Regions from separate parts of the Pseudoalteromonas sp. C2R02 genome, predicted to be linked through region 1. Evidence: predicted binding sites of a transcription regulator. Region 1 holds the regulator's gene; each other region holds the start of a gene.
What was found. The regulator FNR, encoded in region 1, switches genes on or off when oxygen is low (the NO sensors DNR and NnrR bind a similar motif). The targets are predictions, from matches to a motif close to TTGATCTAGATCAA.

Region 1 (2,212 bases):
GCCTTTAGCAGCAATGGGCATGGTTCAACCTTGGATGGCTGTTATTGGCATGTCAGCCAGTTCTATAATCGTGATAACAAATTCATTAAGACTATTAAAACCATAACAAAGGTATTGAAATAATGAGCATCATTTATGTATTAATTCCGATAGCAATTATATTTGTAATAATCGCAATCGCTGTTTTTTTCTGGGCCGTTAAAAGTGAACAGTTTTCTGATTTAGACAAACAAGCCCACAGTATATTATTTGACGATAGTGAAATTAAGACAAAACCTAACAAAACGAAAGATCCAAAGAATAATCAGCCGCTATGACAGAGTCTTTATTTTTTACCGCTTTTTTTATGGGTCTAGCTGGTAGTGGGCACTGTATTGCTATGTGTGGTGGTATTGCATCATCTTTACAATTTGCGATTGAAGACAAAACAAAAGCACAACAATATGCCCTACTTTATAATTTAGGCAGATTATTAAGCTATAGTATTTGCGGCGCTTTAGTAGGTGGCATTAGTTCTGTTTTTGCTAAACAATCAAACGATTTTTCTTTATTTTTATCTTTTATAAGTGGTATTTTTATGGTGCTTGTAGGCCTATATATCATGCGTTTGACAGCAAGCTTAAATTGGTTAGAAAAATTTGGGAAATTCGCAATATGGCAGCATATTGTTAAATTGAATAAATACTTATTACCACTCAATACAAAGAAAAAAGCATTGGCATATGGTGCGCTTTGGGGCTGGTTACCTTGTGGATTAGTTTATTCTGCATTAACTTGGGCTATCACAACACAAAGTGCGAGTTCAGGCGCATTATTTATGGCTAGTTTTGCTTTAGGCACCTTACCTGCCATGATAGGGTTAAGTTTTGCAGCACAAACTATCAATAACTGGCTCAATAACAGCATAATCCGTATTGTTCTAGGTAATATCTTAGTATTTTACGGTTTATACCTTTTAGCTATTGCAACCCAAAACGCACTGCATTAATCTATAGTAGTAGTTTAAAATAGACGGAATTTCAATGGATCTTAAAAATAAAATACCGACAAGTTCAAATTGCCAAATTAGCTGTAATAGTTGTAGCATCAGTCAGTTATGCTTACCTGTAACACTTAATGAAAGCGAAATGGGTAAACTTGATGATATCATCGAACGTAAAAAACCATTTCATAAAGGCGATTTACTATTTGAAGCCGGCAAAAAATTAAATTCTATTTTTGCGGTCCGCTCAGGTTCGTTTAAATCTTATACCATCTCTGAACAAGGTGATGAGCAAATCACTGACTTTCATCTAGCAGGTGATATTATTGGTTTTGATGGTATATTTAAAATGGAACATCAAAGTTATTCACAGGCTATGGAAACTGCTATGGTATGTGAAATCCCTTTCACTACTTTAGATGAGTTATCTGGAAAATTACCAAAATTACGCCAACAAATAATGCGCATGATGAGTAGTGAAATCAACTACGATCAAGAGATGTTATTACTTTTAAACAAAAAAACAGCCGAAGAAAGATTAGCTGCTTTTATTTGTAATTTATCTCAACGATTTGGTGAACGTGGATTTTCTAAAAAAGAATTTAGATTAACTATGACACGTGGAGAAATTGGAAACTACCTTGGTTTAACAGTAGAAACCATTAGTCGACTATTGAGCCGCTTCCAAAAGTCAGATGTAATAAAAGTTGAAGGTAAATTCATTACCATTATTGATCTTGAGCAATTGAATACAATTGCAGGTACCAAATCTAAAAGCGAATAATTTCGTCTTTGTATATTGATCTTAGACAATTTTTTTTCATTTAAACCTGTCAAATCTGCTAACTTAACTTACACTAAAAGTAAGCAAATTTGAGAGGTTAAATGATGAATACAATAAAAAAAATACTTGCAGTAATTGATCCAAGTAAATCAGAACAAACCGCTTTAAAACGTTCATTTGAATTAGCACAAAAATCTGGTGCTAAAATCACTGCATTTTTAACCATATACGATTTTTCCTATGAAATGACGACTATGCTATCTCTTGATGAAAGAGAGGCTATGCGTAATGCTGTTATAAATGACAGAATTTCATGGATTAATTCGTTAATAGAGCAATACAAAGAAACTTTAGATATTGACTGCAAGGTTATATGGCATAATCGCCCTTTCGAATCAATTATACAAACCGTACTTAATGAAAACTACGATATTGTTTTAAAAGGT
Region 2 (2,212 bases), on a different contig from region 1:
CATCACTTTTACCTGCACCCACCATAGTATGAATTTCATCAATAAATAAAATTACCTGACCTTCTTCTTTTGATAATTCATTTAAAACAGACTTAAGTCTTTCTTCAAATTCACCTCTATATTTTGCACCCGCAACTAAAGCGCCTAAATCGAGAGATAATACACGTTTACCTTTTAGACCTTCAGGGACTTCACCATTTATGATCCTTTGGGCTAAACCTTCAGCAATGGCTGTTTTACCAACACCCGGTTCACCAATTAAAACAGGGTTATTTTTTGTTCTTCTTTGCAATACTTGCAATGTGCGACGAATTTCATCATCTCTTCCAATTACAGGGTCTAATTTCCCTTGTTCAGCACGTTCAGTTAAATCAACAGTAAATTTCTCTAGGGCTTGGCGATTATCTTCTGCATTAGCGTCATCAACCTTCTGCCCGCCTCTTATGGCTTGAATGCCACTCTCTACTTTACTTGCATTTATTTTGAGTGATTTAAAAATCTCGCCTAACGGGCCTTTATCTTCACATGCAGCTAATACAAATATTTCACTAGAAATAAATTTATCTTTTCTTTTTTGCGAATATTTATCACTCAAATTTAGCAAGTTGATCATATTTGACGATAATTGAACATCGCCACCTATGCCTTCAACTTTAAATAGTTTTTCTATCGCTTGTGATAATTTAGTATTCATTTCATTAGGATTAACACCCGTTTGCACAAGTAAAGCTCGAATACTTGAGCCTGTTTGTTGCAGCAAGGCATACATTAAATGCACAGGTTCTAAAAATTGATGGTCTCGGCCTAATGCAAGAGATTGTGCATCTGATAATGCAGCTTGTAATTTACTGGTCAGTCGGTCTAAACGCATTGTTAGCCTCTAAAAATCTATTTGCGGTAACTACACTATTTATGGGTATTATTGTTCGAATGTTCAAGGTTAAAGAGGAGTAATTTTGATTTATTTCAATATTTTATTAACTAAATAATTAAATATTTATAAGCGTTATTTAGTTTTCGATCCAGATCAAGCTTGCCATACGCCCAGTTTGGTACTCTCTTCTATAGGAATAAAATAGCTCAGGATCATTATAAGTACATCGCTGCTCACTGTTGATGTGTGAAATACCTAATTGAATAAGCAATTGTTGTGCTAATACAAAAATATTAGCAAGAAACTGACCATTTTTTTGAGGCTTAAAACCCGATAGATGATTTATATTTAATTTTGAGAATGCATCAACAACATCCTGGCCAACTTCAAATCTTTCAGGACCAATTGCAGGGCCTAACCACGCTTTTATATCTGAGGGGTTACAATCAAAACATGCCACAGTGTTATTTATAATGCCACCTGCAAGCCCCCGCCAACCACCATGGATTGCAGCTATTTGACTGCCTTTTTCATCTGTCAGTAAAATAGGCAAACAATCTGCTGTCATAATAGCCAAAGGTATGTTTTTTTCTTTGGTAAATAACGCGTCAGCCTGCTCAACGATGTTTAGATCAGTTTTTGAATTAACTTCAATGACTTCATTGCTATGTACTTGCTCTAACCAAACAGCACTACAAGGAAGTTGCTCATGTAATAACGCACGATTAGTTGAAACATCATTTGGATTATCATTAACATGATATGCAATATTAAAGCTATCAAAAGGCGGTTTAGAAACACCGCCTTTTCGAGTTGTTGTAAAAGATTTAATATTTTTAGGAGTTGTCCAAGCTGTAGAGATACATGACATTAATTCAACTCCTTATCGTATTGACGACGCAATACGATTTTTTAATTAAAAATCTTTTTGAGGGTTTTGCTTAGTATCTTCACGCAGTGCAAGTGTTAACTGAACCATATCATCAGGAATAGGCGCTTCCCAACTCATAATTTCACCTGAAATAGGATGTTCTAATGTTAACATAACGGCATGTAGCGCTTGACGTTTAAAGGTTTTAAGCACATCTGAAAGCTCAGGTGTTGCTTTTTTAGGTGGGCGAGGACGACCACTATAAACAATGTCACCCACTAATGAATGATCTAAATATGCCATGTGCACACGAATCTGATGTGTACGACCAGTTTCAAGGCGTAAACGTAAACGTGTATGCGCTCGATACTTTTCAGCTACCCTATAATGCGTTATAGCAGGTTTACCATCTAAAACCACCGCCATATGAGTACGTTTTGTCGCATGACGGCCAATTGGCTCATCCA
Region 3 (2,212 bases), on a different contig from region 1:
ATATCGAAAAAATCGATAAATGCGCTGCCTACATTTATTGCAAACATAAACAATAAATACATCATTGCTAAAAATATTGGAATGCCCGCAATAGGATGCAATACAAAATTATCAATACGGTCGGTAAAACTTAATTGTGTAGATTGCACTGATGTTGTATTGGCTAATGTATCTTTAATAAATTGGTGACGCTGATGGATAACAGCTAAAGGTTCGTCTTCAAAATGACAGGCACAATCATCCTTAAGGGAGCATTCTACGTCACTGTTTTCTTTATTTTCATGAGATATCATTTTATGATTTTTTTGTGTTGAAGCTTTCCCTAAAGCAGCATGAATATTATCTAATGATGTATTATTTTGGGCGCTAATTTCAAAAACAGGGCAACCCAATTCTTTTGATAAACATTGAAGATTAACTGGGGTAGCTTCTTTACGATCGGTTTTATTTAATAACACGATCATAGGAATACCTAACTCAAGTAATTGTGTTGTTAAATACAATTGGCGTTGTAACTGAGTGGCATCTACAACATTAACAATACAGTCGATGTTTTGCTTTGCTAAAAAGCCATGTGAAATGCTTAAGTCTTTCCCTTGAGAGTCTCTTTTTGTTAAAGAACTTAAACCTGGTAAATCAGAAAGTTTTGCTGTATTGCTAGGTAAAGTTATGTTACTTGTTTTAACCGAAACTGTTACGCCTGACCAGTTACCTATTTTTTGGTTACCATCAGATAATAAATTAAAAAGGGTGCTTTTTCCCGAGTTGGCAAAACCAACTAATGCATAATGATCATAATAAGACATTAAATAACATCCACAATGATTTGTTTCGCTAAATGCTGTTGCACTATCATTTTTGTATTATTTAATCTAAAAGCGAGAGGGCCATTTAATGGTGCCTTATGTGCCAGTGAAATTTCACAATTTGGTACGAATCCTTGTTCCAATAGTTGGGTAGCAAGCACTTTATCTTGAGGAAGTGCGATGATTTTTGCTTTTTGATTTTTAGTCAAATCAACTAATGTCATATATTAAATACCTTTAAAAATGATAATTACTTACATTATTATTTTATAAGAGTAGATATTATAAGTACAAAGCAAATTGTAATAAGAGATTAATTAATTGATTAAAATCAATGTTTTTAGAAGATTTTAAATCTATTTTAATTTTTTGAGAAAATATTACATTTATAAAGTAACTATAAAAAAATATCTACTTTACCTTAGATAAGCAGTATCATTTTGGCTGCTGATAACTCACGGTTTTATAAAAGAAATGGATCGCATGCAACGCTGGTTAAAATTAAGTTTTATTTGTGTAATTATGAGTATTGTTATATTCACTGCAGTGTTTAGCAATAGGCAGGCATTAATGCTTCATTTTGTTAAACCTTATCTTGCGCCATACAATATTGCTGTCTCTTGCTTTGAGGTGAAACTAGCGTCTAATTTAGATGTCATGATTGATAAATTATGTTTAAACCATGCGCTTTTTGATGTCAATTTAAGTCATGGAAAAATTGATTGGTCATATCAAGAGGGGATTAAATTTAAGGGTATTAATTTAAACTCAGTTGATGTTCAAAGCTTAAAGCCGATTGAGTTTAAAAAATCTGAGGCAGCATCGAATCCGCTTGTTGAACTTCATTCATTCTTTAAAAAATTGAGTGACTTTAACTTACCTTTTACCATTAATATTAATGAATTCACCTATAAAACCTTTAATTCAAAATTAGTTTATACAGGCAGTTTTGTCGCTGCTGATAATGATTATAAAATCCACCTATTAACACCATCAAAAACTAAAGCTTTACATGGTTCGCTTAACATCATTAATAATGAAATTGATGGCAAAATCACTTTAAATGTGCAGCCATCAATTGAATTTTTATCTGCTCACGGTTTTACTTTGCCAGCAGAAATACAAAAGTACTTAAATGTAAAAGGTACAGTCAGCTCTCATTTTAATTGGAAAAAAAACCTACTGACTATAAAGCAACAGACAGAAAGTATCGTTGTAGACAGTGAAGTGGGCATATTAAATAGCGGACCTTTTAGGCTAAAACACGATACAGTTTGGCAAGGTGTAATAGGTGAAAATGACATTGATTTAGTATTTGCTCCACAAAGTACTGCAAGCCTAAGCTTTGAGCATAATGTTGTAATTGCATTGCTAAAGGGAGCGCAAGTACCGGAATATTTAACCGA
Region 4 (2,212 bases), on a different contig from region 1:
TAGGTTGTTTAATGTTTCAATAGGTAGCTCTTTAAAGGGGATTATCATTTTATATTTAACTGCTTTTTAAAATATTCAGGGATACGCTGTTCCAACCAAAAAATGGGCTTGAATGGATTTTTTCCACTAATAAAACCAACATGGCCGCCTTTTTCTGTGATCTCAAGATTAACATGTTTGCTTACATGGGAGCTATCGGGAACAGACTTGATTGATAACATAGGGTCATCAACTGAATGTATGATTAAAGTTGGTGTTGTTATATCTATTAAATAAGCTTTACTGCTCGCTTTATTATAATAATCTTTTGCATTTTTAAAGCCGTGTAAAGGCGCAGTTACTTTGTCATCAAACTCCCATAAACACGGAATATTTTTAATATCTTGTTTACTTAGACCCAATAAAGGTTGAATTAAAGACTCTTTTCGGCCAGTTGAGTGCTTTAATCTATCAAGTAAGTATTTTTGATAAATCTTACCTAAACTTTGTTGGATCACTTGGCAAGATGACGCTAAATCAAACGGTGCGGATACCACAGCAGCTGCATCTAAGTGACTATCGTTTTGATATTCACCTAAATATTTACTGAGCATATTACCGCCCAACGAAAACCCCACGGCAACTATTTTTTTATTTGGAAATTGTTCTTTTAAGTGTGTTATTAAAAACCTTGCGTCAGATGTTTCGCCGCTATGATAAGCGCGTGCAGTTTTATTTGGCGCAGCTGAGCAATTTCTAAAGTGCATGAGTACGGTATCAAACCCGTTATCTTGCATGGCTTTCATCATGCCTTTAGCATAAAAGCTATGAATATTACCTTCAAGTCCATGAAAGATGATAGCTAATGGTTTGGTATCATTTTTTGTAATAGGGCAGCCCCAAGCAAGTTCAATAAAATCTTGATCAGGTGTGCTAAGCGATTCTAATTGATAAGTAAGTTTGAGTTTTGGGCGAAAAAAACGCGGTAAAATAGTTTGTGCGTGTTTATTTACCATCCACCAAGCTGGACGAAAGTGACTGCTCATTATGTTTTAAATAATATTAATAAAATACGTAATTAGTTTAACTGGTAACCATAAAGATATAAAGGACCAATCCAAGTAAACTTGAAATGGCCCTTTAGTGCGTCGTGCTTAATTATTTACCTGTTATCCACTATTGTGAGGATAACTGGAGTATCACTGGGGTGAAGCTTCATTTATTTTCTTCATAAAAAAGAATGCAAAGAAAATACAAATTCCGATTACAGTAGCAAGAAAACCGAAAGACAAAAATAGAACTGGGTTGCTAAAAAAATCTCTAAAAAAAACTGACATGGTTATTCTCCTAATCTGTGAACAAACTTAGATTAAGGCATTAGGGCTAAGTAAAATATGATATAGATCAAATTCTATTAGCATTGAATTAAGTGTGGGAGCAGACTTTGATTTAGATCAGTTTTTCATCGGTAGTAAGGGGGCTTAACGAATTTTAATTTGTATTACGCCATATTAAAATTTAGGTAAAGTTGCAGGTTATCAATGTCTTTTGTTGGTGAGGTTTCATAATTATTAAGGGAATTTATTAATTGAGATTGTTGATGTTGTTCCATCAACAGTTCAGATTCGAGCAATGTCTTTCGCATTTTTGCGTAGAGTGAAATATTTGATTCTTGTGCTTTTAGTCTTAATCTTAATGCCCTTAAAGGAAATAAGTAACTATTTTCAAAATCAGTTATTGTTGATATTAATTTACTCAGGATCTCTAGGTTAATTGAAATGTTTAGATTATCTAAATACAGCATTAATAAGCATATATTGACATTTTTATTAAATTTATTTTGTAGTTCGAGTAATGAGTATGCTTGACCATCTTTAAGATACAATTCATTTTTACTGTAAAGCTCACAAGAGAAGCGCCAAAAATCTTCAGCACTTATTTTGAGTGTTTTTTTATTGTTAGAGTGATTCATTAAAAGTGGATTCTTTTTCTTCTAATAACTCTAATTGTTCTAATAATTGTTCTTCTACATCATTAAGCATAGGCACGCATTTAGCCTGTTGCTCTAGGTACTTATTTAGTTTAGCTTTGTTTTCTTCTTGGTATAAGTCGTTATTAGCAAGCGCGCTTTCGATTTCTTCTTGCTCGATAGTGAGTTTATCTAGCTTTTTCTCTAAAGAGGTTATTAGCTTTTTAATTGGTTGAACTGATTTTCTAAATTCAGCTTCTAAAC

Region 2: the regulator FNR is predicted to act here: its motif matches at 957-970, upstream of clpB (ATP-dependent chaperone ClpB).
Region 3: the regulator FNR is predicted to act here: its motif matches at 1,128-1,141, upstream of KO527_RS23705 (FeoA family protein).
Region 4: the regulator FNR is predicted to act here: its motif matches at 1,424-1,437, upstream of KO527_RS26515 (DUF3149 domain-containing protein).

The regions. Positions count from the first base shown of each region.
Region 1 covers NZ_JAHKQC010000028.1:46,694-48,905, reverse strand. The annotation lists gene KO527_RS10340 (heavy metal translocating P-type ATPase) at 1-106, shown strand, start outside; gene ccoS (cbb3-type cytochrome oxidase assembly protein CcoS) at 123-317, shown strand; gene KO527_RS10330 (sulfite exporter TauE/SafE family protein) at 314-988, shown strand; gene fnr (fumarate/nitrate reduction transcriptional regulator Fnr) at 1,023-1,766, shown strand; gene uspE (universal stress protein UspE) at 1,871-2,212, shown strand, end outside.
Region 2 covers NZ_JAHKQC010000025.1:43,256-45,467, reverse strand. The annotation lists gene clpB (ATP-dependent chaperone ClpB) at 1-871, opposite strand, end outside; gene pgeF (peptidoglycan editing factor PgeF) at 1,011-1,745, opposite strand; gene rluD (23S rRNA pseudouridine(1911/1915/1917) synthase RluD) at 1,791-2,212, opposite strand, start outside.
Region 3 covers NZ_JAHKQC010000048.1:49,436-51,647, reverse strand. The annotation lists gene feoB (ferrous iron transport protein B) at 1-806, opposite strand, end outside; gene KO527_RS23705 (FeoA family protein) at 806-1,030, opposite strand; gene KO527_RS23700 (YdbH domain-containing protein) at 1,377-2,212, shown strand, end outside.
Region 4 covers NZ_JAHKQC010000057.1:42,579-44,790, forward strand. The annotation lists gene KO527_RS25645 (YheU family protein) at 1-48, opposite strand, end outside; gene KO527_RS25650 (hydrolase) at 45-1,025, opposite strand; gene KO527_RS26515 (DUF3149 domain-containing protein) at 1,179-1,316, opposite strand; gene KO527_RS25655 (TIGR02444 family protein) at 1,481-1,951, opposite strand; gene KO527_RS25660 (ATP-binding cassette domain-containing protein) at 1,938-2,212, opposite strand, start outside.